DNA from 4 places in the Streptomyces taklimakanensis genome. Region 1 is predicted to be linked to each of the others. Evidence: riboswitches for the same ligand, from Rfam matches in the RefSeq annotation. Region 1 holds a riboswitch; each other region holds the start of a gene.
What was found. Region 1 has a riboswitch for cyclic di-AMP ahead of F0L17_RS28100 (M23 family metallopeptidase). Riboswitches for the same ligand answer to the same signal wherever they lie in the genome.
Positions count from the first base shown of each region.

Region 2: linked by a shared signal. The riboswitch ahead of F0L17_RS11790 (peptidoglycan DD-metalloendopeptidase family protein) and the one ahead of F0L17_RS28100 (M23 family metallopeptidase) in region 1 are both predicted to bind cyclic di-AMP.
Region 3: linked by a shared signal. The riboswitch ahead of F0L17_RS23450 (transglycosylase family protein) and the one ahead of F0L17_RS28100 (M23 family metallopeptidase) in region 1 are both predicted to bind cyclic di-AMP.
Region 4: linked by a shared signal. The riboswitch ahead of F0L17_RS24505 (C40 family peptidase) and the one ahead of F0L17_RS28100 (M23 family metallopeptidase) in region 1 are both predicted to bind cyclic di-AMP.

Region 1 is NZ_WIXO01000001.1:4,523,791-4,531,521, forward strand. Features, by position in the region: gene F0L17_RS20045 (DNA gyrase/topoisomerase IV subunit A) at 1-1,280, opposite strand, end outside; gene F0L17_RS20050 (M16 family metallopeptidase) at 1,547-2,932, shown strand; gene F0L17_RS20055 (M16 family metallopeptidase) at 2,983-4,350, shown strand; cyclic di-AMP (ydaO/yuaA leader) riboswitch at 4,561-4,734, shown strand; gene F0L17_RS28100 (M23 family metallopeptidase) at 4,747-5,658, shown strand; gene F0L17_RS20065 (GntR family transcriptional regulator) at 5,823-6,527, shown strand; gene F0L17_RS20070 (HPr family phosphocarrier protein) at 6,716-6,997, opposite strand; gene F0L17_RS20075 (bifunctional acetate--CoA ligase family protein/GNAT family N-acetyltransferase) at 7,221-7,731, shown strand, end outside.
Region 2 is NZ_WIXO01000001.1:2,712,910-2,720,640, reverse strand. Features, by position in the region: gene F0L17_RS11810 (fatty acid desaturase family protein) at 1-581, opposite strand, end outside; gene F0L17_RS11805 (DUF5994 family protein) at 979-1,503, opposite strand; gene F0L17_RS11800 (APC family permease) at 2,021-3,298, shown strand; gene F0L17_RS11795 (PP2C family protein-serine/threonine phosphatase) at 3,430-4,590, shown strand; cyclic di-AMP (ydaO/yuaA leader) riboswitch at 4,866-5,006, shown strand; gene F0L17_RS11790 (peptidoglycan DD-metalloendopeptidase family protein) at 5,019-6,098, shown strand; gene F0L17_RS11785 (aldo/keto reductase) at 6,410-7,423, shown strand; gene F0L17_RS11780 (PPOX class F420-dependent oxidoreductase) at 7,515-7,731, opposite strand, start outside.
Region 3 is NZ_WIXO01000001.1:5,322,997-5,330,727, reverse strand. Features, by position in the region: gene F0L17_RS23460 (histidine phosphatase family protein) at 4-672, shown strand; gene F0L17_RS23455 (NADP-dependent isocitrate dehydrogenase) at 760-2,979, opposite strand; gene F0L17_RS23450 (transglycosylase family protein) at 3,239-4,186, opposite strand; cyclic di-AMP (ydaO/yuaA leader) riboswitch at 4,298-4,477, opposite strand; gene F0L17_RS23445 (spermidine synthase family protein) at 5,108-5,845, opposite strand; gene F0L17_RS23440 (ribonuclease J) at 5,901-7,586, opposite strand.
Region 4 is NZ_WIXO01000001.1:5,560,820-5,568,550, reverse strand. Features, by position in the region: gene F0L17_RS24530 (NADP-dependent succinic semialdehyde dehydrogenase) at 1-850, opposite strand, end outside; gene F0L17_RS24525 (hypothetical protein) at 1,069-1,476, opposite strand; gene F0L17_RS24520 (MarR family winged helix-turn-helix transcriptional regulator) at 1,596-2,060, shown strand; gene F0L17_RS24515 (hypothetical protein) at 2,077-2,466, opposite strand; gene F0L17_RS24510 (NAD-dependent epimerase/dehydratase family protein) at 2,514-3,530, opposite strand; gene F0L17_RS24505 (C40 family peptidase) at 3,661-4,134, opposite strand; cyclic di-AMP (ydaO/yuaA leader) riboswitch at 4,139-4,295, opposite strand; gene F0L17_RS24500 (acyl-CoA dehydrogenase family protein) at 4,693-5,946, opposite strand; gene F0L17_RS24495 (TetR/AcrR family transcriptional regulator) at 6,119-6,772, shown strand; gene F0L17_RS24490 (MurT ligase domain-containing protein) at 7,288-7,731, shown strand, end outside.

The sequences.
Region 1 (7,731 bases):
CCGAAGCGCTCGATCAGCCGCTCCTTGGCCTGCGCGGCGTTCTCGCTGGACCGAATGATGCGGATGACCTCGTCGATGTCGATCAGCGCCACCAACAGGCCCTCGACCAGGTGCAGCCTGTCCCGCCGCTTGCCGCGCCGGAACTCGCTGCGCCGCCGGACCACCTCGAAGCGGTGGTCGACGTAGACCTCCAGCAGCTCCTTCAGGCCCAGCGTCAGGGGCTGTCCGTCGACCAGGGCCACGTTGTTGATGCCGAAGGACTCCTCCATCGGCGTCAGCTTGTAGAGCTGCTCCAGCACGGCCTCGGGGTTGAAGCCGTTCTTGATCTCGACGACCAGGCGCAGCCCGTGCTCGCGGTCGGTGAGGTCCTTGACGTCGGCGATGCCCTGCACCTTCTTGCCGTTGACCAGGTCCTTGATCTTGGAGATGACCTTCTCCGGGCCGACGTTGAAGGGCAGTTCGGTGACGACCAGGCCCTTGCGTCGCGCGGTCACGTTCTCCACGGAGACCGTGGCGCGGACCTTGAAGGTGCCGCGACCCTTGGCGTAGGCGTCCCTGATGCCCTCCAGACCGACGATCCGACCGCCGGTGGGCAGGTCGGGACCCGGCACGAAGCGCATCAGCGTCTCCAGGTCCGCGCCGGGGTGCTTGATCAGGTGCCGGGCGGCGGCGATCACCTCGCCCAGATTGTGCGGGGGCATGTTGGTGGCCATGCCGACCGCGATGCCCGAAGCGCCGTTGACCAGCAGGTTCGGGTAGGCGGACGGCAGTACGGCGGGCTCGGACTCGCTGCCGTCGTAGTTGGGCACGAAGTCGACGGTGTCCTCGTCGATCGACTCCACCATCAGGCCGGCCGCCGGAGTCGAGCGGCACTCGGTGTAGCGCATCGCCGCCGGCGGGTCGTCGTTGCCCAGGGAGCCGAAGTTGCCGTGCCCGTCCACCAGCGGCAGCCGCATCGAGAACGGCTGCGCCATGCGGACCAGCGCGTCGTAGATGGCGCTGTCACCGTGCGGGTGGAGCTTGCCCATCACCTCGCCGACGACGCGCGCGCACTTGACGAACGAGCGCTCGGGCCGCAGTCCCATCTCGTGCATCTGGTACAGGATCCGCCGGTGCACCGGCTTGAGGCCGTCGCGCGCGTCGGGCAGGGCGCGCGAGTAGATCACCGAGTAGGCGTACTCCAGGAAGGAGCCCTGCATCTCGTCGACGACGTCGATGTCGAGGATGCGTTCCTCGAACTCTCCCCCCGAGGGCGGGGTCTTCGTGCTGCGGCGGGCCATCGCGGCTGCGACTCCTTCGGTGCTACGGGTCGGTATTTCGTTCGGTGCTCGGGCGTTCCGGCTCGTCGGCGCGGGTGGGTGGTGCCCGCGCGCCCTTACGGAGGGCGGCGAACGAACGGTGCCCATTGTGGACCTCGGCTCTGACAGCCGGGTCCCCGCCCCGAACCGTACGGGAACTTCGCGCTTTGTCCGGTCGCTTGCATACAGTGACCACACACGCGTTGTGAGGACGCGCCCGCGATCGCGATCGAAGGGACTCCCTGCCCATGGCTCACACGGCCTCGCCCCCGCCCACCGCGGGTGGCCTGACAGCGACCGAACACCGCCTGACCAACGGCCTGCGCGTGGTGCTCTCCGAGGACCACCAGACGCCGGTGGCCGCGGTGTGCCTGTGGTACGACGTCGGATCGCGCCACGAGGTCGAGGGTCGGACCGGGCTGGCGCACCTCTTCGAGCACCTGATGTTCCAGGGGTCGGCCCAGGTGAAGGGGAACGGCCACTTCGAACTGGTGCAGGGCGCCGGGGGCTCGCTCAACGGCACCACCAGCTTCGAGCGCACCAACTACTTCGAGACGATGCCCGCCCACCAGCTGGAACTGGCGCTGTGGCTGGAGGCCGACCGCATGGGGTCGCTGCTGGCCGCCCTGGACGAGGAGTCCATGGAGAACCAGCGCGACGTGGTGAAGAACGAGCGCCGCCAGCGGTACGACAACGTGCCCTACGGAACGGCCTTCGAGCGGCTGACGGCGATGGTCTACCCCGAGGGGCACCCGTACCACCACACCCCGATCGGCTCCATGGCGGACCTGGACGCGGCCACCCTGGAGGACGCCCGGGACTTCTTCCGCACCTACTACGCGCCGAACAACGCCGTGCTGGCGGTGGTCGGCGACATCGACCCCGAACGGACGCTCGCCTGGATCGAGCGGTACTTCGGATCCATCCCCTCCCACGACGGCAAGCGGCCGCCGCGCGACGGCACCCTGCCGGACGTCATCGGCGAGGAGATCAGGCAGACCCTCCACGAGGAGGTGCCCTCCCGCGCCCTGATGGCCGCCTACCGGCTGCCGCACGACGGCACCCGCGAGGCCGACGCCGCCGACCTGGCGCTGACGGTGCTCGGCGGTGGCGAGTCCTCCCGCCTCCACAACCGGCTGGTCCGCCGTGACCGCACCGCCGTCACCGCCGGCTTCGGCATGTTGCGGCTGGCGGGCGCGCCCTCGATGGGCTGGCTGGACGTGAAGACCTCCGGCGACGCGGAGATCGCCGCCATCGAGACCGCCGTCGACGAGGAGTTGGCCCGCTTCGCCGCCGAGGGGCCCACCCCCGAGGAGATGGAGCGCGCCCAGGCCCTGCTGGAGCGCGAGTGGCTGGACCGGCTGGCCACGGTCGGTGGTCGCGCCGACGAGCTGTGCCGTTACGCCGTGCTCTTCGGCGACCCCCAGCTCGCCCTGACCGCCGTGGAGCGGGTGCTCCAGGTCACCGCCGACGAGGTGCGCGAGGTGGCCGCCGCCCGCCTGCGCCCCGACAACCGCGCGGTGCTGGTCTACGAGCCCACGCAGGGGACCGCGCCGGACACCGCGGCCGAGATGGCCGACGGTGCCACCGTCTCCGACACCGCCGCCCACGACGATCAGGAGGCCGCTCAGTGAGCGACGCCACTGCCCAGCCCGCCACCGACCAGCCCCGAAACGGCGTCTCGATGGAGTTCCACCCCCAACCCCGCGGCGGCGAGCCCAGGCCGTGGGCGTTCCCGGCCCCCGAGCGCGGTGAGCTGCCCAACGGGCTGACCGTGCTGCGCTGTCACCGTCCCGGTCAGAAGGTCGTGGCCGTCGAGGTCAACCTCGCGGCACCGCTGGACGCCGAGCCCCGGGCCCAGGAGGGCGTGGCCGCGATCATGGCCCGGGCGCTGAGCGAGGGCACCGACCGGCACAGCGCCGAGGAGTTCGCCGCCGAGCTGGAGCGCTGTGGCGCCACCCTGGACGCGCACGCCGACCACCCCGGGCTGCGGGTCTCCCTGGAGGTCCCGGCCTCCCGGCTGACCCGGGCGCTCGGCCTGCTCACCGACGCGCTGCGCGCCCCCGCCTTCGCGACGGGCGAGATCGAGCGGCTGGTGCGCAACCGCCTGGACGAGATCCCGCACGAGCTGGCCAATCCCGCCCGCCGGGCGGCCATCGCGCTCTCCGCGGAGCTGTTCCCGTCCGACTCGCGGCTCTCCCGCCCCCGGCAGGGCGCGCGGGAGACGATCGAGCGCGTCGACGCCGCCGCGGTGCGCGCCTTCTACGAGGCGCATGTGCGTCCTTCGACGGCCACCGTCGTGATCGTGGGCGATTTCACGGGCATCGACCTGGACAAGGCGCTCGCCGACACCCTCGGTGGCTGGTCGGGCACCGAGGCCGGCCCCCGGCCCATGCCGCCGATCACCGCGGACGACACCGGCCGGGTGATCGTCGTGGACCGGCCCGGGGCGGTGCAGACGCAGTTGCTCGTCGGCCGGGTCGGCCCGGACCGCCACGATCGCGTCTGGCCCGCTCAGGTACTGGGGACCTACTGCCTGGGCGGCACCCTGACCTCCCGCCTGGACCGGGTGCTGCGCGAGGAGAAGGGCTACACCTACGGGGTGCGGGCGTACGCGCAGGTGCTGCGCTCCTCCTCGGAGGGCACCGGCGCGTCCCTGCTGGTGATCAACGGATCGGTGGCCACCGATGTGACGGGGCCCGCACTGGAGGACCTGTGGCGGGTGCTGCGCACCCTCGCGGAGGAGGGGCTCACCGACGCCGAGCGCGACACGGCCGTGCAGAACCTGGTGGGCGTCGCTCCGCTGCGGTACGAGACGGCGGCCGCCGTCGCGGGGACTCTGGCCGACCAGGTGGAGCAGCACCTGCCGGACGACTACCAGGCGCGGCTGTACGCCCGTCTCGCCGAGACGGGGACCGTGGAGGCCACGGCCGCGGCGGTGGCGGCCTTCCCGGCGGACCGTCTGGTGACGGTCCTGGTGGGAGACGCGTCACAGATCGCCGATCCGGTGCGGGAGCTGGGCATCGGAGAGGTGACCGTCGTCACGGACTAGCGGCCGTCGGCCGCCCCCGGTCGATCCCAACAGCGAAGGCCCTTGGTGTGGTTGTCACATCAAGGGCCTTCCTTATGTCCGCTTTGAGGCCATTCAGGGCGAGGTCCCTGTGGCATGAGCTACAAACGACCGGATTTGCTTGCTAGCTCAAATTTGTCCGTTTAGCGTCGATCTCGTTGCTCGTCAGAAGCGACCGCGGACCGCGGCCGACGGCAACCATCGCCGAATCCCCGTCGAGGGGAGCCGGGGACCCACCCTTCCGCGAGGGATGCGGAAGGAGGCCCTCTTCCGAGGCATCCGGGGTGAATCGGGCCTGCCCGCCCGTAGGAGACCTTCCTGCTCCGAACCCGTCAGCTAACCCGGTAGGCGACACGGAAGGAAAGGAGCACGCCGCTCATGGCGTTCACCCGTGCCACCGCGCAGCTCACCGAGAAGCTGAACGACACGCTGACCCGGGCCACCGGGAAGCTCACCGAGACCACCGAGGCCCTCGTCGAGAAGCACCGCCACGCCGGTCGGGCCACCCGTGCCCGCGTCGGCCTCGCCGGCGCCGCCGCCCTCGCCGCCACCGGTGTGGTCGGCGCCGTCGCCACCCCCGCCATCGCCGCCCCCGAGGGAGGCTCCGGCACCTACGCCCTGGGCTTCGTCCAGGCCGCCGCCTCCGGCGACACGATCGCCGACGAGATCAAGGCGCAGGCGCAGGCCCAGCAGCGCGTCGCCGACGCCGCGCGCAAGGCCGCAGAAGCCGAGAAGGCCGCAGAAGCCGAGAAGGCCGCCGAGGCGGAGAAGGCCGCCGAGGAGCGCGCCGCCAAGGCAGCCAAGGCCGAGAAGGCCGCCGAGGAGCGCGCCGCCAAGGCCGCCGACGACCGCGCCGAGCGCTCCGCGGAGCGTCGTTCCGCCTCCGGGTACGTCGACCCGGTCGCGGGCGTGGACACCACCACCACCTACAAGCAGGCCGGTTCCTCCTGGTCCTCCGGCAAGCACAGCGGCATCGACTTCCCGGCCAACACCGGCACCGCCGTGCGGTCCGTGGGCCCGGGCACCGTGGTGACCGTCGGCTGGGGCGGCGCGTACGGCAACCAGATCGTCATCCGCCACGACGACGGCAAGTACACCCAGTACGCCCACCTGTCGGCCACGAAGGTCTCGCCCGGCCAGAAGGTCGACGGCGGTCAGCGGATCGGCTCGGTCGGTTCCACCGGCAACAGCACCGGACCGCACCTGCACTTCGAGGCCCGCACCGGCGCGTACTACGGCTCGGACTTCAACCCCATCACCTACCTGGCCTCCAAGGGCGTCGACGTGTGACGCACGCCCCTCGGGCGGGAATCCGGCCGCGCGTCCCCTCCGGGGGGCGCGCGGCCGTGTGTTTCACGCCTCTTTCCGATGGGGCATCGGAAAACCCGTGCCGGTGGAATACAGTTCCACTCTGCGGAACTTCGGAAAACGGAGACGACGGCGGAGGTCCTGCCATGCGCATTTCCGCGCACATGGTGTGCACTGCGGTCCGCGACGACATCGTCTCCGGGGTGTTTCCGCCCGGCGCGCGCCTGACCGAGGAACTCCTCGCCCGACGCTACGGCGTCTCCCGCGTCCCGGTGCGCGAGGCTCTGCGGACCCTTGAGTCGGAGGGTTTCGTCACCTCGCGCCGCCATGTCGGCGCATGCGTCGCCGTGCCCACCGAGCAGGAGGCCGTCGACCTGCTCGACATCCGCGCCCGCCTGGAACCGCTGGGCACCGCCCGGGCCGCCCGGCGCCGCACCGAGGCCCAGTTGAGGGTGTTGCGGGGGCTGGTCCGCCTGGGGCGACAGCGCGTCACGCGCGGCCAGTTCTCCGACCTCGGGGCGTTGGAGGAGTGGTACCACGAGACGCTGGCCCAGGCGTCCGGCAGTCCCACCCTGGCCTCGCTGCTCACCCAGCTCCGCCGCAAGATCACCTGGGTCTACGCGGCGGAGCCCCCGGTGCGGGCGGCCGCCGTCTGGCAGGAGCACGGTGCCATCGTGGACGCGGTCGCACGCGGAGACGCGGAACGGGCACACGCCCTGGCGAGCGAGCACGTGGAGCGCTCGATCGCCGTCCGTCGGGAACAGAGGCCGGTGGCCGCCCGTACCGGGCACCGAAGAAACGCCGTGAGGAACGCGAAACACGCGGTAAACACGGCGCGCGACACCCCGTAACAGACAGCGTATAGACATGGGGAACGCGCCGGGAATGCGTTCGAGGAATTCCGGGGGCGGTGGGGGGCGACGGAGAAAGCAATGGAGCTCACAATCCGTCGCCATCACCCCCGTCTTGTCGGTTGAATTGCCGGGGAAGCCCGGCCGGCCGGGAATCGGGCGGCGGGCGGGCGGAAAACAGACGGCGATCAGACGGAGCCGGGGAGTTCGTCGAGCCCCTCGGAGACCAGCTTCGCCAGCCGCTCCAGGGCCTCCTCCGCGCCTTCCGCGTCCGAGGCCAGCACGATCTCGTCGCCGCCCGCCACGCCCAGCCCCAGCACCGACAGCATCGACGCGGCGTTCACCGGGTCGCCGTCGGGCCGGCCCACGGTGACGGGGAGGCCGGAGGCGGTCACGGCACGGACGAAGATCGCGGCGGGACGGGCGTGCAGGCCCTCGGGCCAGCCGACGGTGACGCGGCGCTCGGTCATGGTGCTGTCCTTCGGATCGGATCGCTTCGGTCGGTCGGGGCTGGTGCGGTCGGCGCCGCTCCGTCCGGGCCGCGACGGGCGGACCGGGCGGACCGGACCGACCGGGCGGGACCGGGCTCGGTCCAAACTCCCGATCAGCTTCGCACAGGCGGTGGGCCCCGGCCCGGAGCCGGTGCGCGTCCGCTCCGGAGCCCCCCGGCCCCCGGGTGACTAGGCTGGCCCCATGCGGACCCCGAGCGAGCCTGCCTACCCCGCCCACTGGGAAGCCGACGTGGTGCTGCGCGACGGCGGCACGGCCCGGATCCGCCCCATCACCCCCGATGACGCCGATCGTCTCGTCAGGTTCTACGAACAGGTCTCCGACCAGTCGAAGTACTACCGGTTCTTCGCGCCCTACCCCCGGCTCTCCGCCCGTGACGTGCGACGCTTCACCCACCACGACTACGTCGACCGGGTGGGGCTGGCGGCCGTCGTCGGCGACGAGTTCATCGCGACCGTCCGCTACGACCGCATCGACGCCTCCGGCCGTTCCGCCTCGGGCTCCGCCGACGAGGCCGAGGTCGCCTTCCTCGTCCGGGACGACCACCAGGGCCGAGGGGTCGGTTCGGCCCTGTTGGAACACATCGCCGCCTGTGCCCGCGAACGCGGGGTGCGGCGCTTCGTCGCCGAGGTGCTGCCCGCCAACACCAAGATGGTCAAGGTGTTCACGGACGCGGGCTACTCCCAGAAGCGCA
Region 2 (7,731 bases), 1.8 Mb from region 1:
CGGTTCTTCAGGGAGCGGTTCGCCAGCGCCCGCGCGCTCGCCACGTGCAGGTTGAAGCCCTCCAGTGTGAGCAGCGGGAAGAACAGGAAAGCCTGCCGGCGGCCGATCAGGCGGGGCAGCCCCTTGGCGGCGCGGGCCTGGTCCTGGGACCAGACCAGCAGATCGGGGGCGATGTCGGGGTCGAGCCCCTCGTGGTTGGGGTTGGCGTGGTGGCGGGTGTGCTTGTCCTGCCACCACCCGTAGCCCATTCCGATGCAGGCCCCGGCGATCCGCCCGGCCGTCTCGCTGGGCCCGCGCAGACGGAACACCTGGCGGTGGGCCACGTCGTGGGCGACCAGGGCGACCTGGCCGAAGGCCAGGGCGAGGAAGGCGGCTACCGCCAGGGTCCACCAACTGGGGCCGACGAGCACGAAGGCGACCCAGCCGGCGGCGTAGAGCGCGGCCACCACCGTGATCCGAATCGCGTAGTAGCCGGGGCGGCGGTCCATGAGGCCGGCGTCGGCGATCTTCTTCGACAGCCGGGCGAAGTCGCTGCCGGGCGTGCGTGGGGAGGGAGAGGGGGAGGTGGTGTGCGTGGTCATGGTGATGGGTCTTCCTCACGGCTGGGGGGGGGGCGGGGCCGGGGGCACGGTTCTTCCTCGCCCGCCCGGTCTTCGGTTCCGGGCGGCGGCGTGGACATCCGACCGGTCCCGCTCCTCCTCGACGGCGCGGACCATCACCGTTTACCCCTCGTGAGACCCTTCCAACAGGCTTCGACGGTGTACGACCGACGAAGGGGGGCCACGCGTGTCCGTCCTTCACCGGTACGGACCGCTGTCGGGAGCGGGGAGCCGGTCGGAGGCCTTCCGCCGACGGTCGTTCCCGTTCCGCACCACGGCAGGTGGGGGACGAGCGGTCTCCCGTGGGCGGTCGGACGCGGGACGCCCGGAGCCGGGGCGGGTTCCGGACGGCCGGACGGCCGGACGGCCGTTCGAGCCGTCAGCCCGGCCCGCCGGGGCCCGGAGCCGGAGGCGGGCCCTCCCCGGCCTCCGGGTGCGCCGGACCGGCACCGGTGTCGACGAGGATCTGTGCGGCCCGGTCGGTGTTGTCGGCCCGGACCGCTCGGGCCATCGCCGCGCGCGCGGCGTCGGGAGCCGTCCGCGGCGGGACCACCAGCAGGGAGAAGTGATCACGGTTGCCGCGGGTGACGAGGATCGTGTCGTCGCCGACGGGGAACGAGTCGATGTGGACGACCCGGTCCTCGACGACCAGCCGTGTCGGGAGGTCCTCCCAGGCGTCGGCGTCCAGGCCGACGCGGACGACGGGGCCGATGTGCTCGCTCAGCGCGGCGATCAGGCCGGGCAGTTCGGCTCCGACGCGGCGGGAACGCGGCCACCACGCGCCGTCGAGGACTCCCTGGCGGGAGTGGACCGTCTCAAGCCGCAGGAGGGCCGTCCCGGGTTTCACGGCCCGGTGGGCGGTGTCGGGCAGGAGCCCGGCCGGTTGGGCGTCGTGGTCGGTCATGGCGTGTCCGCCCGTCCTGTGGAGGGCTCGGAGCTTCCACGGTTCCTCCCGGCACCGTCGAAGTCGGTGCGGGATTCCGCCGCTGACTCCACGGTACTCGCGCATCGGTGGAGGGATCCGTTGGCGGGGCTCGGACGAGGGGCCCGAGGACGCGCCGGCGGGAGGGGCGGAGCACCGGGGACGCGTCGCGCACCTGCCCCACGCGGATGCCGTTCCCGGCGAGTGGCGCGACACCGGGCGGTCGGGGGGACCGAGCCCGGAGGCGGGTCCGCGCCACGGTCGCGGCCGGCGGCCCCGCGTCGATCGGTGCGCGCGCCTCCCGGCCACCGACCCGTCCCACCCCGCCGGCCGGTGCGGACCGCTGGTGATCCCCCGAAGACGGCAGGCGCGACAGCCGCTCGGCCGACGTTCGTCGCGTCCGTGGCGGCCGGGGCGGTCGGTGTACTGTCCGGCGGGACGGGGAAGCGTCGCGGCGGGGAACACGGCGCGGGGCGGGGAGGCGAAGGGTGGAACGGCGATGAGCGGGTCACGGGCCCGGACACCCGGGGAGGCGGACGGGCGGCTGCGGCGACGTCTGGGGACCACCGACGCGGTGGTGATCGGTCTGGGGTCGATGATCGGCGCCGGGGTCTTCGCGGCCTTCGCGCCCGCCGCGCGCGCGGCGGGCTCCGGGCTGCTGCCGGGCCTGGCGCTGGCGGCGGTCGTGGCGTACTGCAACGCGACCTCCTCGGCCCGGTTGGCCGCCCGCCACCCGCAGTCCGGCGGCACCTACGTCTACGGCCGCGAGCGACTGGGCGAGTTCTGGGGCTACCTGGCGGGCTGGGGCTTCGTGGTCGGCAAGACCGCCTCGTGCGCGGCGATGGCCCTGACGGTGGGCCTGTACGCGTGGCCGGAGCACGCCCGTGCCGTCGCGGTCGCCGCCGTCGTGGCGCTGACCGCCGTCAACTACGCCGGGGTACGGAAGGCGGTCCGGCTGACCCGCGCGATCGTGGCGGTCGTCCTGGCGGTGCTGGCCGCCGTCGTGGTCGCCTGCCTGACCTCCGGCGAGGCGGACGCGGCCCGGCTGGAGATCGGTTCGGACGTCACCGTCGCGGGTGTCCTCCAGGCCGCCGGTCTGCTGTTCTTCGCCTTCGCCGGGTACGCGCGGATCGCCACGCTGGGGGAGGAGGTACGCGATCCGGAGCGCACGATCCCCCGAGCGATCCCCCTGGCGCTGGGCATCACCCTGGTCGTGTACGCCGCCGTGGCCGTGGCAGCGCTGGCCGCGCTCGGCCCCGGCGGACTGGCCGGAGCGGACGCGCCGCTGGCCGACGCCGCGCGGGCGGCGGGGGTGCCGGAACTGGCGCCGGTGGTGCGGGTCGGGGCGGCGGTGGCCGCGCTGGGCTCGCTGCTGGCGCTGATCCTCGGGGTGTCGCGCACCACCCTGGCCATGGCCCGCGACCGTCACCTGCCGCCCGCGCTGTCCGCCGTCCACCCCCGCACCGGGGTGCCGCACCGCGCCGAACTGGTCGTCGGCGCGGTGGTGGCCGTGGTGGCGGCGACCGCGGACGTGCGCGGCGCGATCGGCTTCTCCTCCTTCGGGGTGCTGACCTACTACGCGATCGCCAACGCCTCCGCCCGGACGCTCACCTCCGCCGAGGGACGTCCGCCGCGGGTCGTCCCCGTCGTCGGGCTGGTCGGGTGCGCGGTGCTGGCCCTCGCGCTGCCGGCCGCGTCGGTCGTCGCCGGGTGCGCGGTGCTGGCCGTCGGTGCCGCCGTGTACGGGGTGCGGCGCGGACTCGCCGGACGCCGGTAGGCCCGGAGCCGGGTCGGGCCGGGTCGGGTCGGGCGGGGTCGGGCCGGGTCGGGTGGGCGGACCGTGGCCGCGGTCGTCCGTACGGCGTTGATCGACTCGCCGGACGGTCGCGGGAGGGGCAGATTGGAGAGGTGCGCGGCGAGGGACAGCGGGAGACGGGCGGCGGCAGGGAGCGCTTCCGCGCCGTTCCCGTGCTCGGGCGCCCGCCGTGGCTGCTTCCCCTGCTGCTGCTCCTGACCGGTCTGTTCACCAACCTGCTGACCCCGCCCAACGTGTTGATCGAGGCGACGTTCTCCGCCGCTCCCCTGATCGCGGCGGCCCTGTGGACGTTCCGCGGCACGGTGGCCACGGCGGTGGCGTCGGCGCTCACCTCCTGCGTCCTGCTGTTGTGGGCGGACCGGGTTCCGGCGATGGAGACCACGCTGCGGCTGTCGACGACCGTCACCGTCGGTCTGCTGGCCGTCGCCGTCAACCGCGTCGTGGAGCGCAGCGACACCCGCGCGGCCACGGCCCGGGGCATCGCCGAGGCCGTCCAACTGGCCGTGCTGCCCGCCCCGCCCGACCGGATCGGGGACCTGAGAATCGCGGCACGCTACGAGACGGCGCATCTCGACACCCGGATCGGCGGGGACCTGTACTGCGTGCAGCGGACGCCGTACGGGATCCGGGCGCTGGTGGGCGACGTCAGGGGCAGCGGGCTGGGGGCGGTCACCGTCGTCACCGTCGTGCTCGGCGCCTTCCGGGAGGCGGCCGGGACCGAGCCGGAGCTGTCGGACGTCGCGGACCGGGTGGAGCGCTCCCTGGAACGGGAGCGGGAGCGGGGGCTGTGGAGAGACGACGAGGGCAACCGGGAGGGGTTCGTCACCGCCGTCCTGGTCGAGGTGTCGGAGGGCGACGGTCCGAGGGAGGTGCGGGTCGTCAACCGGGGGCATCCGCCTCCCCTGCTGCTGCCTCCCGGCGGCGGCTCGGTGCGGGCGCTGGAACCGGACGCGTACGGGTTGCCGCTGGGACTGGGGAGGCTGGGGGACGGTACGGGCGGCTCCGTCGCCGTGGCGCCGTTCCCACCGGGAGCCCTGCTGCTGGTCCACACCGACGGGCTGACCGAGGCACGTGACGCGGCGGGTGCCTTCTACGATCCGGTGCCCTGGTTGCGCGGCCGCCGCTTCCCCGGCCCGGACGCCCTCCTGGACGGGCTCCTGGCGGAGGTCCACGCGCACACGGCCGGGGGGCAGGACGACGACATGGCGCTGTTGGCGGTCATGCGCGATCCGGATCCGCCACCCACCGGGTGATGACCGTCCGTGTCCGCGACACCTCCCTCCGCATAACAAATGAGGCACCGTCAGATAAGAGCGTTGTTCTCTCCCTCGGGAAAGTGGCGGCCAACTCGCCCGAATTGAGGGGGAAATGGCCTGTTAGGTCCCCCCGGAAATTACCCACGCTTTGAAGGGGAGACTTGGAAACCGGCGCGCTCCTCTATTAACGTTCGATAACGCAGCGCGGTCGTCACTGTCGCCGAAGGAGGCGACACCGTGCGCCGTCGCCGAATTCCGAAGGCGCTGCCCCGCCGATCGCGGGGCCGCGTCCAGGGAACCGGGGAACCACCTCTTGGGGTGAATCGGACCGCCGGGCGTGCCCGTGCGGCTCCGTAGGAGACCTTCCTGCTCCGAACCCGTCAGCTAACCCGGTAGGCGAGAAGGAAGGAAAGGAGAGCGCCTCCGTGGCGTCCAGCAGTCCGGCCCCCGAGGCCCCCGAGGTCTCGTACGATCCGCACACCGCCACCTTCGCCCCGTTCGGTCCGGCCGGCGACGAGGACCGACAGGTGTGGAATCCCACCGAGGAATCCGTCCGCCCGGTCCGGGGTCGACACCGCGTGGTCAAGCAGCGCAACGGCATGGCGCGCAGCGGAGCCGTCCTGGGCGTCGGCATGATCGCGGCGGTCGGCGCGGGCGGCATCGCCACCGCCAAGGAGAAGGCCCCCGCCCCCATCTCCCTGCCCGACCTGGGCGAGGTGGCCGAGAACATCCCCGGTGTCGGCGGGCTCATAACGGAGTCCGACAAGGGCTCCGGCCCCGATGCCGAGCCCGGCACCGAGTCCGACGCTCCCTTCGGCGACTTCGGCGACACCCTCGCCCAGGCCGGTCCGGACACCGGTGACGCCGGTGCCACCACCACCCTGAGCTCGGACCCCGGCGAGGCGCTGCGGGCCCGGATCCTCCAGCAGGCCGACCGGCAGCAGTCGAACGCCGCCCAGGCGGCGGTCGAGGCCGCCGCCGAGCAGGCCGCGGAGAAGGCGGCCGAGGAGGCCGCGGACAAGGCCGCGAAGGAGGAGGCCGAGCGCAAGCGCAAGGCCGCCGAGGAGGCGGCCCGCAAGGCCGAGGCCGAGCGCCTGGCCAAGCTCGCGGCCGGCTACACCCTTCCGCTCACCTCCTATCAGCTCACCTCCCACTTCGGCGCCTCCGGTTCGATGTGGGCCAACAACCACACCGGCCTGGACTTCGCCGCCCCGACCGGCACCCCCGTCAAGGCGGTGCACAGCGGCGAGATCGTCGAGGCGGGCTGGGCCGGCTCCTACGGCTACCGCGTCGTCCTCAGGCTCGACGACGGCACCGAGATCTGGTACTGCCACCTGTCCTCGATGACGGTGACCAGCGGCAAGGTGACCACCGGCGACGTCATCGGCCGCGTCGGCTCCACCGGCAACTCCACCGGCGCGCACCTCCACCTGGAGGTCCGTCCCGGCGGCGGCGCCCCGATCGACCCGCTGGCCTGGCTGCGCGACAAGGGCCAGTCCATCTGACCAGCCCCGGACGGGCCGTCGCCGCCGTCCGGCCCGGCCCGGACCGGAAGCCTCCGATCCTCCGGTCCCCGTTCCCGGCCGCCGCCTCGCACACCGTCGACGCACGTCGGCCGACCACAGGAGGGGACGAGGCGGCGTCCGGGTCCGTCCGGCCGCCGGACGGACCCTCGTTCCCGGCACCGTTCCCGGCACCGCTCCCGGTCCGGCCCCGAACCCCGGCGGCCCTGGTGGACCACCCCCCGACGCCAGGGCCGCCGGTTCCCGCCGCGCCCCGACCCATGACCCGGCGCCGCGCGTGGTAACCGTCTCCCATGACCGACACACCTCGCACGTCCCGCACGTCCCACGCCCCCCGCGCCTCCGACACGCCGGGCCCGCCCGGCACGAGCGGTGCTCCGCGCAGGATCGGCGGCCTCACCGTCTCCCCCCTCGCTCTGGGCGGGAGCGTCTTCGGCTGGACGGCGGACGAGCGGCAGTCCTTCGCCGTTCTGGACGCCTACACCGAGGCCGGCGGCACCTTCGTCGACACCGCCGACTCCTACTCGGCCTGGGCCGAGGGCAACAGCGGCGGCGAGTCGGAGACCGTGATCGGCCGCTGGCTGGCCGCGCGCGGCAACCGCGACGACGTCGTCATCGCCACCAAGGTCGGCTCCCACCCCGACCGCAGGGGACTGTCGGCCGCCACCATCAAGGCCGCGGCCGAGGACTCCCTGCGCCGCCTGGGCACCGACCACATCGACCTCTACTACACCCACCGCGACGACGAGTCGGTCGAGGTGGAGGAGATCGTCACCGCCCTCGACGATCTCGTGCGCGCGGGCAAGGTCCGCGAGATCGGCGCCTCCAACATCTCCGCCGAGCGGTTGGAGGCGTCCCTGGCCTTCTCCGCCCGCGAGGGACGCGCCCGCTACGTCGCCCTCCAACCCCACTACAGCCTGGTCTCGCGCGACACCTACGAGGGGCCGCTGCGCGATGTGGCCGCGCGCCACGACCTGGCCACGGTCCCCTACTACGCCCTGGCCGCCGGTTTCCTCACCGGCAAGTACCGCCCCGGCGCGGCGCCCGACGGGGCCCGCGCGGGCAGCGCGGCGAAGCACCTGGAGACCGAACGGGGACGCCGGGTCCTGGCGGCCCTGGACGAGGTCGCCGCCGCGCGCGGCACCGACCCCGCCACCGTCGCCCTGGCCTGGCTCGCCGGCCGCCCCACGGTCGCCTCCGTCCTGGCCAGTGCCCGCGCCCCGGAGCAGCTCCCGCCGCTGCTGGCGATGACCGAACAGGCCCTCACCGAACGGGAGACGGAGGTGTTGGAGAGGGCCTCGGCCTGAAACGGCGGGCACCCGACGGGGCGCGGCCCCGGCCGCGCCCCGGAACGTCGGAAGGGACGTTCCGGGCGCTCCGGGGCGTGCGCCGTCGGGTTCAGCGGCGAGGCTGCCCGTACACGTGTTCCACCGCGATCCGCAGCACCCGACGCCGGTCGGCGACCATGGTCCGCCGGTAGTCGTCCCAGTCGGGATGCTCCTCGCCTCGGATCGACCGGTAGAGGTCGACCAGCTCCTCCACCGTCCCGTCGTGCGGGTCGACGGCCACGGGCGTCAGCTCGGCGGTGCCCTCGGCGACCGTCCAGGCCCAGCCG
Region 3 (7,731 bases), 800 kb from region 1:
GCGATGCCGGTCGTCCACCTGGTCCGCCACGGCCAGGCGTCGTTCGGTGCCGAGACGGCGCACGGGTACGACGTGCTGTCGGACCTCGGCCGCAGACAGGCGGAGGTCGCCGGCGCCGAGCTGGCGCGACGCGCCCCCCGCGACCCGCTCGTGGTCTGCGGCACCCTGAACCGACAGCGGGACACGGCCGAACTCCTGGTGAAGGCCGCCGGCCTGACCGGGACACCGCGCACCGACCCGCGCTGGAACGAGTACGACCACATCGACCTCGTCCGCCGCTACGGCGCTGCCTCCCAGGACGCCTCCGGTGCCCCCGCCGACAACCGCGGTGCCCAGCGGGTGCTCGACCGCGCGCTCGCGGCGTGGATGGCCGACACGGACGAGGGCGGCTGGGAGCGGTTCGCCACGGGCGCCTTCGACGCGCTGCGGGGACTGGTCGCCGAGCTCGGGCCGGGACGCGACGCCGTCGTGGTCACCTCGGGCGGGGTGCTGGCGGCCCTGTGCGGGAGGCTGCTGTCCGCTCCCCCGGCCGGGATCGTGGCGCTGAACCGGGTGGTCGTCAACGCGGCGATCACCACCGTCGTCGCGGGCTCGGCCGGCGTGAGCCTGCTGTCCTTCAACGACCACGCCCACTTCGTCGGGGACCGGCGCCCGCTGCTCACCTACCGCTGACGGCCGGAAGGACGCCCCCCGGAGACGGGAACCGCCCCGGCCGGGGACGAGGCCCGGCCGGGGCGGGAGTGCCCTGGGGTCGGCGTGTCAGCCGAGCGAGGCGAGGGCCTGGTTGAAGGTCTTCGACGGACGCATGACCGCCGAGGCCTTGGCCGGGTCGGGGCGGTAGTAGCCGCCGATGTCGGCCGGGGAGCCCTGGACCGCGGCCAGCTCGTCCACGATCGTCTGCTCGTTCTCGGACAGTCGCCGGGCGAGCGGGGCGAACGCCTGGGCCAGCTCGGCGTCGTCGGTCTGCTCGGCCAGTTCCCGGGCCCAGTACAGCGCCAGGTAGAAGTGGCTGCCGCGGTTGTCGATGCCGCCCAGGCGGCGGCTGGGGGACTTGTCCTCGTTGAGGAAGGTGGCCGTGGCGCGGTCGAGGGTGTCGGCGAGCACCTGGGCGCGCGCGTTGCCCGTGGTCTGCGCGAGGTGCTCGAAGCTGACGGCCAGGGCCAGGAACTCGCCCAGGCTGTCCCAGCGCAGGTAGTTCTCCTTGACCAGCTGCTGGACGTGCTTGGGGGCCGAGCCGCCGGCACCGGTCTCGAACAGGCCGCCGCCGTTCATCAGCGGGACGACGGAGAGCATCTTGGCGCTGGTGCCCAGCTCCAGGATCGGGAAGAGGTCGGTCAGGTAGTCGCGCAGCACGTTGCCGGTGACCGAGATGGTGTTCTCGCCGCGGCGGATCCGCTCCAGGGAGAACCTGATGGCGTCGACCGGCGCCATGATCTCGATCCGCAGGCCCTCGGTGTCGTGCTCGGGCAGGTAGGCCCGGACCTTCTCGATCAGCCTGGCGTCGTGGGCGCGGGTCTCGTCCAGCCAGAACACCGCCGGGTCGCCGGTGGCGCGGGCGCGGGTGACGGCGAGCTTGACCCAGTCGCGGATCGGGTCGTCCTTGGTCTGGCACATGCGGAAGATGTCGCCGGCGCCGACCGTCTGCTCCAGGACCACGTTGCCGTCACCGTCGGTGACCCGCACCGTGCCGGTGGCGGGGACCTCGAAGGTCTTGTCGTGGCTTCCGTACTCCTCGGCCTTCTGGGCCATCAGACCGACGTTGGGCACCGACCCCATGGTGGCGGGGTCGAAGGCGCCGTTGGCGCGGCAGTCGTCGATGACGGCCTGGTAGATGCCGGCGTAGGAGCTGTCGGGGAGGACGGCGAGGGTGTCGTGCTCCTGGCCGTCGGGGCCCCACATGTGGCCGGAGGTGCGGATCATCGCCGGCATGGAGGCGTCGACGATGACGTCGCTGGGGACGTGCAGGTTGGTGATGCCGCGGTCGGAGTCGACCATGGCCAGGTCCGGGCCCTCGTTCAGCTCGGCCTCGAAGGACTCCTTGATCTTCGCGCCCTCGGGCAGCGACTCCAGGCCCGTGAGGATGGCGCCCAGACCGTCGTTGGGGCTCAGCCCGGCCGCGGCGAGGGTCTCGCCGTACTCGGCGAACGTCTTCGGGAAGAAGGCGCGCACCGCGTGGCCGAAGATGATCGGGTCGGAGACCTTCATCATGGTGGCCTTCAGGTGCACGGAGAACAGCACGCCCTCGGTCTTGGCACGCTCGACCTGCCGCTTCAGGAACTCGCGCAGCGCGGCGACCCGCATGACGGCCGCGTCGACGACCTCACCGGCCAGGACGGGCACGGACTCGCGCAGAACGGTGGTGCTGCCGTCGTCCCCGACCAGCTCGATGCGCAGCGAGCCGGCCTTGTCGATCACCGCGGACTTCTCGGTGGAGCGGAAGTCGTCGACGCCCATGGTCGCGACGTTCGTCTTGGACTCGGGGGTCCAGGCGCCCATGCGGTGCGGGTGGGCCTTGGCGTAGTTCTTCACCGAGGCGGGGGCGCGGCGGTCGGAGTTGCCCTCGCGCAGCACCGGGTTGACGGCGCTGCCCTTGACCTTGTCGTAACGGGCGCGGATCTCGCGCTCCTCGTCGGTCCTGGGGTCGTCCGGGTAGTTCGGCAGGGCGTAGCCCTGCTCCTGCAGCTCGGCGATGGCGGCCTTCAGCTGGGGGATCGAGGCCGAGATGTTGGGCAGCTTGATGATGTTGGCGCCGGGGGTCTTGGCCAGCTCGCCGAGTTCGGAGAGCGCGTCGTCGATCCGCTGCTCCTCCTTGAGGTACTCGGGGAAGACCGCGATGATCCGGCCCGCCAGGGAGATGTCACGGCTCTCCACGGCGACACCGGCCTTGGAGGCGTAGGCCTTGATCACCGGCAGGAACGAATGGGTCGCCAGGGCCGGGGCCTCGTCGGTGTGTGTGTAGATGATGGTCGAGTCAGTCACCGTGTGCTCCGCTCCACGTCTGCAACATTGCTCGACATCAAGATATCCCGTTGCCGGCCCTTCCCCTAAAGGACCCTGCCCCTCCGGATCCTCCCGTGCGTCCGCCGGTTCCTCCGGAGGCCGCTTGGCCGTCCCGAGCGGCACGAGGAGGGCGCCGCGAGGGGAGTCGCCCGGGGAACGGGGGCTCTCCCCTCACCCGGCCGTCGCTCCGGAACCGCCCGGCGCGGGGCGGTCCCGAAGCGACGGCGAGGGGCCCGGATCAGTACGGACCGTTGACGTTGTCGATCGAGCCGTAGCGGTCGGCCGCGTAGTTGCAGGCCGCCACGATGTTGGCCACCGGGTCGTACTGGCTGTTGGCCGTGCCCGGGACGTGGTAGGCGTCGAAGGTCGGCTTGATGACCTGGAGCAGGCCGATGGAGGGGGTGCCGCGCTGGGCGTTGATGTCCCAGTTGTTGACCGCGTTCGGGTCACCGCCCGACTCGCGCATGATGTTGCGGTGGATCCCCTCGTAGCTGCCGGGGATGCCGTTGGCCCGCATGATGTCCAGGGCCTCGCGGATCCAGCCGTCCAGGGTGTCCGGGTAGTCCTGCTCGGACTGCTGCGCGGTCCGCTCGTCCTGTGTGGCGGTGCGGGCCCGGGTGCGCTCCGAGCGGTCGGCGCGGTCAGTGTCGGCCCGCCGGGCGTCCAGGGTGAGCTCCTGGCCGGGGAAGATCAGGTGCGGGTTGCCGCCCACGGTCTCCCGGTTGGCCTCGTAGACGGCCTCCCAGCCGCCCTCGACGCCGTGGTCGGTGGCGATCCGGTGCAGGGTGTCGCCGCTGACGACGGTGTGGGAGTCCGCGGCCGCGGACTTCCCGTCCCGGCCGTCCTTCCCGATCACGGTGGCGGACCCCGTCTGCGGGGCGGTGGCGTTGTCGGGCGTTCCGGTGTCCTGACCGAGGCCGGCCGCGGGCCCGCAGGTGGGCCAGGCTCCCGGACCCTGGAGGTCGAGCAGGTTCTCGGCGACGGCGATCTGCTCGTCCTTGCCGGCGAGGTCGGCGCGCGGAGCGTACTCGGTGCCGCCGGCGGCCTCCCAGCTGGACTGCGAGAACTGCAGTCCGCCGTGGTAGCCGTTTCCGGTGTTGATGGACCAGTTGCCGCCGCTCTCGCACTCGGCGACCTTCTCCCACACGGAGACGGAGGCCGCGTTGGCGCTTCCCGCGGCGACCATCGGGGCCGCGATTCCCGCGCCGCCGGCCGCGGCGACCAGGGAAATGCGGGAGAATTGACGGGAAATCAGGGTCTTGCTCGGACGACGGTGGCGACCACGAGACATGGGTGTGAGTCCTCTCCCACGCCTGCGGAGTTAGCTGTCGGATTCGGGCCGGAGCAGCCCGGCCTTTCCCCGGTGCGCCAGGGCACCCGGAGACAAGGCTTCACCCCAAGCCGGACCGCCAAAAAGACGTGCGGTCGCGGCACTTACTCGGTTTCCCCGCTCCTGCCGCGGTCGGCTGCGCTCTCTCCACCGGCCGGGCGGCAGGACTCGGCGTCCCGGTGGTGGAGCCTCCGCGATGCCGCGGAGGCGAGGACACATAAACACAGGCAATTCACAGAGACAAGGCGCCGAGCGACCGGATTCCCTCCCCTTGTCACCGAGACGCGGATTTCGACCACCGTACGCACAGGATCTTCACCGTTTCCCGACCCCTCGAAAGGACCGAGGGACGGTCAGATCTCCGTGCGGGGCGGGGAGTCCGAGACGCGGAGGATTTCGATCTCCCAGGGCGCGCGCACCGGGGCGGCACGGATGTGACTCCGGGCACACCATCGAGAAAGACCCGCCTTTACATCGCCCCATTCCAGGCTTAACAGCTTTACCGCCCAGGAAAGAGCAAGCGGACCGATTCCCCGAATTCCGGCGGGCCCGCGCCACACGACCGGGAGGCCCCGCGCCGCACACGAGGAGCCCTGCCCCCCGGGGTCCCGAGGCCCTCGGCCGACACGCCGCCCCGCGGATCGAGCACCCGGCCCGCCCGCTCCGGCGTGGGACCCTCGACCTCCTCCTCGACTCGGGCACGGAAGGGAACGCCGGGGAGCGGCACGGGAACGCCGCTCCCCGCCGATCGGCGCGCGGGGCCTTCCCCGAGGGTCCCTACGCTCCCGGCCCGGGCGCCTTCCTCGCCACATAGACGGTGTTGGTCGCCGCTTCCCGTCGAAAGGGACTGTCGAAGCCCACGACGTGGGCTTCCGCCGTGGCGAAGACCTCCGTGAGCACGGCGGTGAACGGCTCGTCCGGCGGGTCGTCGGACCACAGGGCGAAGACGCCGCCGGGGTGGAGGTGTTCGGCCAGCGAGCGCATCCCGGCCTCCTCGTAGAACGGTGCGTGACTCGGGTGCAGCACGTGGCGCGGCGAGTGGTCGACGTCCAGCAGGACCGCGTGGAACCGACGCCCCGGCCGCCCGGGGTCCAGCCCGCCGGCGCCGCCGGCCATCGCGAAGAAGTCGCCGTGGACGAGTCGGCAGCGCCGGTCCGACACCAGCCGCGCGCCCAGCGGCACCCGTTTCTCCTCGTGCCACCGGATGACGTCGGGGAGGGCGTCGACGACGATCAGCGAGCGCACCCGCGCGTCCTCCAGCGCGGCCCGGGCGGTGTACCCGAGGCCGAGTCCGCCCACCGCGACGTCCAGGCCGGTGCCGTCGTCCGGGAGCGCCGCCAGACCGAGCCGGGCCAGTTCCGTCTCACCGGCCGTGAAGAGGCTGGACATGAGGAACTCGTCGCCGAGCTTGACCTCGTACACGTCCTCGCCGGTCACCGGGTCCCGTCGGCGTCGCAGACTGATGTCGCCCATCGGGGTGGGGCGCCAGTCGATCTCCTCGAAACGCAGGCTCATGTGTTCGCTCCCGATGTCGGCGGCGGGCGTCGGAGAAGTCGGAGAAGGGAGCCGGTCAGGCGTCGATGACCACGGGGATGATCATCGGCTTGCGGCGGTAGGTGCGGAAGGCCCAGGAGGCCACGGCACGGGCGATGAGCTGTTCGAGCTGGTGCGCCTCGCCGACTCCCTCCTCGGCCGCGCGGGCCAGAACCTTCTCGATCACCGGGACGACCGGTTCGAAGGTCGCCTCGTCGTGGACGAAGCCCCGGGCCAGGAAGTCGGGGGGCTCGGCCAGCGCCCCGGTGTCGGCGTCGACGATGGCGACGACCGTCACCACCCCCTCGGCCGCGAGGGTGAGCCGGTCCTTCAGGGACGCCTCGGTGGCACCCCCGACCTCCGTGCCGTCGACGTAGACGTTGCCCGCGGGCACCTTGCCGGTGACGGCGGCACGCCCGTCGACGAGGTCGACGACGACGCCGTCCTCGGCGATGACGACCCGGTCGGGGTCGACGCCGGTGCGCACGGCCAGGTCGGCGTTGGCCTTGAGGTGCTTGAACTCGCCGTGCACCGGCATGACGTTGCGGGGCTTGACGATGTTGTAGCAGTAGACCAGCTCGCCGGCGCTGGCGTGCCCCGAGACGTGCACCTTGGCGTTGCCCTTGTGGACGACGTTCGCGCCCCACCGGGTCAACCCGTTGATCACCCGGTAGATGGCGCTCTCGTTGCCGGGAATGAGGGAGCTGGCCATCAGCACCGTGTCGCCCTTGCCGACGCGGATCATGTGGTCGCGGTTGGCCATGCGCGACAGCGCCGCCATCGGCTCCCCCTGCGACCCGGTGCACACCAGCGCGACCCGGTCGTCGGGCAGCTTCTCCAGCTCCTTCATCCCGACCACCAGACCGGACGGGACCTTCAGGTACCCCAGCTCACGGGCGATGCCCATGTTGCGGACCATCGAGCGCCCCACGAAGGCGACCTTGCGGCCGTAGGCGTGGGCCGCGTCCAGCACCTGCTGGATGCGGTGCACGTGGCTGGCGAAGCTGGAGACGATGACCCGCCGGGGCGCGGTGCGCATCACCTGCTCGATCGCGGGGCTCAGATCGACCTCGGAGGTGGTGAAGCCGGGCACCTCGGCGTTGGTGGAGTCGGTGAGGAACAGGTCGACGCCCTCCTCGCCGAGCCGGGCGAAGGCCCGCAGGTCGGTGATGCGGCCGTCCAGCGGGAACTGGTCCATCTTGAAGTCGCCGGTGTGCAGCACGAGGCCGGCGCCGGTGCGGAGGGCGACGGCGAGCCCGTCGGGGATGGAGTGGTTGACCGCGACGAACTCGCAGTCGAAGGGGCCGAAGCCCCGACGGTCGCCCTCGCGCACCCGTACCGTGCGCGGCTTGATGCCGTGTTCCTTGAGCTTGGCCTCCAGGAACGCCAGCGTCAGCCTGGACCCGACCACGGGGATGTCCGCCCGCTCGCGCAGCAGGTAGGGCACGCCTCCGATGTGGTCCTCGTGGCCGTGGGTGAGCACCACGGCCACCACGTCGTCCAGGCGATCGCGGATGGAGGTGAAGTCCGGCAGGATCACGTCCACACCGGGCTGGTTCTCCTCGGGGAACAACACGCCACAGTCGACGATCAGCAGCTTGCCACCGTACTCGAAGACGGTCATGTTGCGGCCGATCTCTCCCAGACCGCCCAGGGCGACGACCCGCAGCCCTCCTTCGGGCAGGGCGGGGGGAGACTTCAAATCAGGGTGCGGATGGCTCATACCCGGACGCTACCGGAGAGCCACGGGATCGCTCCATCGACCCATCGACCAGCGGGTTCGCGTCACCTGCCCGAGACCGGCCGCGGGCCGCGCGGGTCCCGCCACGGCAGGGCACGGCGAACGCGGCGCCGTTGGTGTCGCGTCG
Region 4 (7,731 bases), 1.0 Mb from region 1:
ACTCGTCGTACACGTCCCGGTGCACGATGAAGCGCTTGGCGGCGATGCAGGACTGGCCGTTGTTCTGGGTGCGCGCGGTCACCGCGACCTCGGCCGCCTTCTCCAGGTCCGCCGAGGGCAGGACGAGGAACGGGTCGCTGCCGCCCAGCTCCAGGACGGTCTTCTTGATCTCGTCGCCGGCGACCGAGGCGACGGAGCGCCCGGCGGGTTCGCTGCCGGTGAGCGTCGCGGCGGCCACGCGCGGATCGCGCAGAACGCCCTCGACCTCCCCGGATCCGATCAGCAGGGTCTGGAAGCATCCCTCCGGATATCCGGCGTGGCGGAAGAGTTCCTCCAGGTACAGGGCGGTGCGCGGCACGTTGGAGGCGTGCTTGAGCAGACCGGTGTTGCCCGCCATCAGGGCGGGCGCGGCGAACCGGATCACCTGCCAGAGGGGGAAGTTCCACGGCATCACCGCCAGCACCGGGCCCAGCGGGCGGTAGCGCACGTAGGCGGCGGTGCCACCGCTGTCCTCGACGTCCCCCTGCGAGGGGTACTCGTCGGCCAGCAGTTCCTCGGCGCGCTCGGCGTACCAGCGCATCGCCTTCACGCACTTGGCGACCTCGGCTCGGGCCGCGGTGACGGGCTTGCCCATCTCGGTGGTCACGGTCCGGGCGATGTCGTCCCGGTCCTTCTCCAGCTTGTCGGCCGCCCGACGCATCAGGTCGGCGCGCTCGGCGAAGCCGGTGGTGCGGTACTCCTCGAAGGCGGCGCGGGCACGCTCCAGCCGCTTCCCGACCTCCTCCGCGTCCATGGCCTCGAAGGTCTCCAGCGTCTCCCCGGTCGCCGGGTTGGTGGTCGAGATGGGCATGGGGTCCCTCCTTGGGGTGGTGGAGGCCGCGCGGCCGCTCCGGGAACGGGACGCTCGGCGGCCGCTCCGACCGTTCCTTACGTCCGCGAGCCCGCGTACCCGCGCGCGGCGCTCTCAGTCGGCCCTCCCGACCGACCGTGCCCGACGTGCCGGCGCGGCGGCGGGCGGAGGCCCGGCACCGCGCCGGGCGCCGCGGCCCCACCGCCGGAGTCGGACGGTCAGCGCCGGGCGAGCCTCAACCGCACCTCCACCTCCTGGTCCCCGGAGATCCGGGGCTCGGCCGTCACGTCGTAGAGGCCGGCCAGCGCGTCCTGCACCTGCCGTACCGCGTCGGGGCTGCCGCTGAGGTCGGCCTCGACCGCCTCGCTCAGCTCCGGCGCCTCTTCCACCTCGCCGTGCGTACGGACGTCGACCGTCCCCATCCAGAACTTCGTTCCGCCTTTTCCGCCCTCCTCCCCGGCTCCCCGCCGACCGTTCCCCACCTGGGGGGAACGGGGAAAGAGCGACCCGAGGGCGGTGAAGACGGCATCGGCGTCCGCCGCGGTGCAGTGGGGCAGCTCGATCTCGACCTGGCACACGTCCTGTCCACCGGTCTGCGCGGTCTGTCCGTTCTGTTCAGTGCTCATAGCCCCACCTGTACCCCGGCGCGGGCGATGGTCACAGCCCGTTCGGGCCTGTCGCGAGAACGGTCCCGCGCGTCCGTCGGTCCCGTGGGTGCGACCAACGGCCTTGTTAGGCTCCCCCCATGGACACGACGGCCCACGACGCCGCACCCGCCCGGTTGAGGAACGCCCCGATCTGGCTGATGTCACAGGTGACGGCACACGCCCACCGCCTGGTGTGGGAGGCCTTCGCCGCCACCGACGACCGTCGCTACCACTACGCCCTGCTCGCCGCCCTGGAGGAGTACGGTCCGGCCAGCCAGGCCGCGCTGGGGCGTCGCTGCGGCATCGACCGCAGCGACGTCGTCGCCGCGCTCAACGAACTGGCCGACCGCGGCCTGGTCACCCGCTCCCCGGACTCGGCGGACCGGCGGCGCAACATCGTCTCCGTCACTCCCGAGGGCCGACGGCACCTGGAGTGGCTCGACGGGGCGCTGGGCCGGGTGCAGGACGAGCTGCTCGCCGGGATCTCCACCGACGAGCGCGAGCACCTCGTGCGGCTGCTGCACCGGGTCCTGGCACACCACGCGCCCCGCCGGGCGGAGTGAGGGAGCCGGACGTCGGTCACTCCCCGCCGCGGTGGAGCCGGAGGGTCGCCTCCCCGTCCGGCCCCACGTACGGCTCCTTGACGCGGGGCTCCACCGGCGGCTCCCACCAGGACGGCGGATCGCTCGGTTCGCCGACGGACCGCGCGCACGCCCAAACGTGTCCGGGCGTCGGGGTCTCGGGCGGCCCGCAGGAGCCCTCCGCCGGGGCGGGCGAGGACTCCTCCCCCAGTGGGACGTACTCGCTCCAGCCGTGGCGCTCGACGCCCTTGTCGATGTCGGCGTTCAACACCCAGGTGGCTCCGGCACCCCCCACCGTGAGCACCGCCCACCCCAGGATCAGGAGCGGACCGGCTCTCCGCCTCCCCTTCCCCGGCGGCTCCGCCTCGTCCCTCTCGTCCGTCCCCACGTTCCACCTCCTCGGTCCCCCGCCCTCGCGACGGGGCACACACCACCCTAGGAGTCGCCGCCGAGCGACCGCATGATCTCGGCCTCCCGCTCCGGCGCCAGACCGACACGGGACCGGCCGACGCGCGGCGGCACGCCACCCTCCGGTCCGCGCATCCAGTCCCAGGTGTCGGCCACCGTCTCGGCCACCGGACGGCAGCGCAGTCCCGCCGCCACCGCTCTGGAGACGTCTCCCCGGTGCATGCCGTCGTGGAACTCGCCCGGCGGGGTCCACACCGGCAGGTCCGTCCACGGCTCCACCCCGGCGGCCAGGATCGCCTCGGGAGCGGTCCAGCGCAGCTCGGCGCGGGAACCGGTGACGCGCACGCAGTTCTCCAGCAACGCGCCCATGGTGGTGTGACCGGGAGGACTCACCAGGTTGTACGGGCCACCGAGCCCGCGCGCGACAGCGTCCAGCGTCCAGCCGGCGAGGTCGCGGGCGTCCACGTACTGCAGGGGGAGAGCGCGGGGGCCGGGGGCCAGGACCTCTCCGCCGCGCGCGACGCGGGACAGCCACCACGGCAGCCGCCCGACGTTCTCGTACGGGCCGAGAATCAATCCCGCACGCACCAACAGGCCGCGGTCGCCGAAGGTCTCCGAGGTGGCCAGTTCCCCACCCCGTTTGGCCCGCGCGTAGTCGGCGTCGTCGGTGTCGTCGGACGATCCGTCGACCAGCGGGCCTCCCTCGTCGGTACCGGCCGCGGGCGGGAAGAGGTACACCGAGCGGCTGGAGACGTAGGCGTAGTGCCCGACATGCGGCTCCAGCAGCGCGGCGGCGGTGCGGACCGCGGAGGGCGCCCCGCTCCAGGTGTCGACCGCGGCGTCCCAGCCCCCGTCGGCCGCCGCCCGCTCCAACGCGGCCAGGCCGGCACGGCCCTCGGTGCGGTCGCCGTGCAGGGCGGTGACACCGCGGGGCGCGGGATGTCGCCCCCGGTGGAGGACCGTCACGTCCCAACCGCGCTCGATCGCCTCCTCGACGACCGCGCGTCCGACGAACTCCGTTCCACCCAGCACCAGAAGTCTCATGGGGACGAGCCTTCCCGCCGGCCGGTGGCGGGGGAAGGACTTCACGCCCTCGGCGGAATCGCCGGGAGCCGAACCGGAATCGTGCGAACCGGGTCGGGCCGGGCCCGGTGGGGCCCGACCCGACCCGGTGTCACCTCACGCGCCCGTACCGCACGTTCTTGGTCCAGATCCTCTCCTTGCGGACGGTCTTGCCCGGCTTCGGGGAGTGCCAGACCCGGCCGCCGCCGGCGTAGATGCCGACGTGGTAGACGCTGCCGCCGGAGTGGAAGAAGACCAGGTCGCCCTTCCTGCGGGTCGTGACGGAGATCCGCTTGGAGCGGTTGTACTGGGCCGCCGCGGTGCGCGGCAGTTTCTTGCCCGCCTTCTTGTAGGAGTACTGGATGAGTCCCGAGCAGTCGAACCGGCTGGGGCCCGCGGCCCCGTACTGGTAGGGCGACCCCTTTTTGGAGGCCGCGACCCTGAGCGCCTTGTTCGCGGGAGTGGCCGCTTCCGCGTCGGGCGTGGCCGACGGGATCAGTGTCGTACCCGCCAGGGTGACGGCGGTGACGGCGGTGGTGATGCCCGCTCGGGACAACCGTCCCGTTATGGGTGTGTGCGCAGACATGAGCGAACCCTTCGTCATGCGCCTGCGAAAGATGACCTGTCGGGTTCGGGCCGGCGAAGTTGCCCGGCCACCTGATGTGGCTTCACCCCAAGGACCGCGTCGTGCGACGCGATCCGCCGTGCTCGGGTCTCCCGCTCCTGCCGTGTCGTCGTCTCGGTCCGGACTCGCCCGGGCGGCGGCAGGATTCGGCGTCCGCCCGGGCGGCCCCGCCCTTCGACGGGGTCTTGCGGTCTTCTACGGATAGTGCGTCACCATCGGCCCGAATCGGGCGATCACGGATCCTTTGTGAACATGCTCACTCGGGTCTCCGGACGGTGGGGACCGCCCCCTCGGGAGGGTCCCCGTGCCTGGAAGACCGCGCTGACCAGCGACGGTTGAGGGTCGTTCAGCATTCCACGACCTGGGGGGAGGCATCGCCGCGCGCCACGGACGCCGCCGCGATCACCCCGAATGGCCGCCGCCGTGTCGGGTGATCGCGGCGGGTCGCGCAACGGTGCGGCGGCGCGTCCGGGAGGTCCCGGCGAGGGGCCTGCCGAACGGGCCCGCGGGGCCCGGGGATCAGCGGATGTGCACACCCGAGATCGTGCGGGCGATGACCAACCGCTGGATCTCGCTGGTGCCCTCGAAGATCGAGTAGATCGCGGCGTCCCGGTGCATGCGCTCCACCGGGTACTCCCGGGTGAAACCGTTGCCGCCGAGGATCTGCATCGCCTGGGCCGTGACGGTCTTGGCCGTCTCCCCGGCGAAGAGCTTGGACATCGATCCCTCGGCGGCCTCGAAGGGCCGGCCCGCGGCCGCCATCCAGGAGGCCCGCCACACCAGCATCCGGGCGGCGTCGATGCGGGTGCGCATGTCGGCGAGCTGGAAGGCGATGCCCTGGTTGTCGATGATCGGGCGGCCGAACTGCACCCGGGTCCCGGCGTACTCCAGGGCGACCTCGTACGCGGCGCGCGCGATGCCGACGGCCTGGGCGCCCACGGCCGGACGGGACGCCTCGAAGGTGGCCATCGCGGCGTTCCCCACGCTCCCCCTGCCTCCGGCGGAGGGCGCCCCCGCGCCGCCCTTCCCGGCTCGTTCGCGGGCGCGGGCCAGACGCTCGTCCAGCTTCTCCTTGCCGCCCAGCAGGCAGTGACCGGGGATCCGGACGTCGTCCAGGACGACCTCGGCGGTGTGGGAGGCGCGGATGCCGTGCTTCTTGAACTTCTGTCCCTGGAAGAGGCCGGGGGTGTTCGGCGGGACGACGAAGGAGGCGTGTCCCCTGGAACCGAGTGCGGGGTCGACGACGGCGACGACGACGTGGACGTTCGCGATGCCGCCGTTGGTCGCCCAGGTCTTGGTGCCGTTGAGCACCCACTCGTCCTTGGCCTCGTCGTAGACCGCGCGGGTGCGCATCGCGGAGACGTCCGATCCGGCGTCGGGCTCGGAGGAGCAGAAGGCCGCGACCTTGACGTCGTCGGCGTCGCCGTACATCTGCGGGATCCAGGTGCCGATCTGCTCCTCGGTGCCGTTGGCGAGCACGCCGACGGCCGCCAGGGCGGTGCCGACGATCGACAGGCCGATGCCCGCGTCGCCCCAGAACAGCTCCTCCATCACCATCGGGATGCCCAGGCCGGTGGGGTCGAAGTACTGCTGGGCGTAGAAGTCGAGCGAGTACAGACCGATCTTGGCGGCCTCCTGGAGGATGGGCCAGGGGGTCTCCTCCCGCTCGTCCCACTCGGCGGCGGCGGGGCGCATGACGTCGGCCGCGAAGCCGTGGATCCAGTCCCGAACGGCCTTCTGGTCGTCGTTGAGGTCGAATGCGAACTCCGCCATGGAAGCCCCTCCATCTGGTTGTTACTAGCGGTAACGTGAATATGTCACCGCCCGGCGCCGTGTCAACCGGCGTCCACCGGTCCGTCTCGCCGTCTTCGGCGGGTGTTACGTTGCGCGAGGGTGGAAGACGGCGAAACGCGCCGAGGCGTACAGGGACGGGGAGACCGGGCAGATGGAGACCACACAGCGGGAGAGGCGGCGCGACGGGCAGCGCGGCGCCGCCGAGCAGCGCCGCAGGGAGTTGCTGGAGGCGGCCGAGCGGGTGGTCCTGCGGGACGGCCCCGGCGCCTCGATGAACGCCATCGCCGCCGAGGCGGGCATCACCAAACCCATCCTCTACCGGCACTTCGGCGACAAGGGCGGGCTCTACCGCGCCCTGGCCGTACGGCACACCGACGCCCTGGTGGATGCGCTGCGGACCGCGCTGGACGAGCCCACCGACCGGCGCGAACGCGTGGAGGCCGCCCTGGACACCTATCTGGCCGCCATAGAGGCCCGGCCCCAGGTGTACCGCTTCCTGATGCACCCCGCCGAGGAGCCCGGCGGCGAACGCGGCTTCGACATCGGGCAGCACGCGGCGCCGCTGCTGCGCAGGCTCGGCGAGGAACTGGCCACCGTCATCGCCGAACGCGTCGAACTCGACCCCGACTCCGGAGAACGAGCCCGGGTGTGGGGGCACGGCATCGTCGGCATGATGCACGCCGCCGGCGACTGGTGGCTGCGCGAGCGCCCCTGCCCCCGGCAGTCGCTCGTGAAGCACCTGGCGGATCTGCTGTGGGGCGCCCTGGCCACGGCGGACGACCGTGCGGGCGGACCCGGCTTCTGACGGCGGCGGACCGCCCGGAGGACCCGGACGCCGCCCGGCCCGCGGGCGGCGACGTCGCGTCACGGTCCCACCGTCCCGGAGGGTTTCGGCGCCCCGGGCCGGGCGGCGGAGGACTCCCCGGAACGCGTACGATGACGCCCCGGTCCCCATCGAGCGGAGGTCGGGCCCCGTGGCGCCGACGACGGCGGTCCGCACCGTCCCGGCGGTCGCGGACGGCGTCCGTCGGGGGCACCGTCCGGCCCGCCCACCGGCTCCCGGCGGGCGCCGCGTCGACCCGAACGGGCGCTCTGCCGGACGGGTCGGTTCCGCATCGGACGGCGCCACTCGCGCCCCGGCGCGGGCCCCGTCCACCCGGCGACCGCGGGAGCCGGACGGAACCGGAACGTCCGGGGACGTCGTCGCGGGCACGGGCGTCGCCCTACGCCGTGCTGATCATCTTCGGGTGGCGCGGTTCGGGACCGGGAGAGGACCTCGGTAGGCTGATGCCCGACCCAGGGGCAAGGAGGGACAGGACGATGGCAGGCAACACGGAGCCGCTGCCGCCGCGGGCCAAGCTGGCCGTGACGGCGGGCAAGGCCGCCGCGGCGGTGTCGCGGGCCGCGGGCCGCGGCAGCGGGTCGGTGATCGGCGGACGGGTGGCGCTCAGACTCGACCCCGACCTGCTGGCCAGGCTCGCCCAGAAACTGGACGTCGTCCTGGTGTCGGCGACCAACGGCAAGACCACCACCACCCGACTGATCGCCGAGGCGCTGCGCGCCGCCGGCCCGGTCGTCTCCAACGCCCTGGGCGCCAACATGCCCGCGGGCATCACGGCCGCGCTCGCCGGGAGCGGCGATGCCCGCTACGGCGTCATCGAGGTCGACGAGAAGTACCTCGCCATGGTCGCCCGGGACGTCACGCCCAAGGCCATCGCCCTGCTCAACCTCTCCCGCGACCAACTCGACCGCGCCGCCGAGACC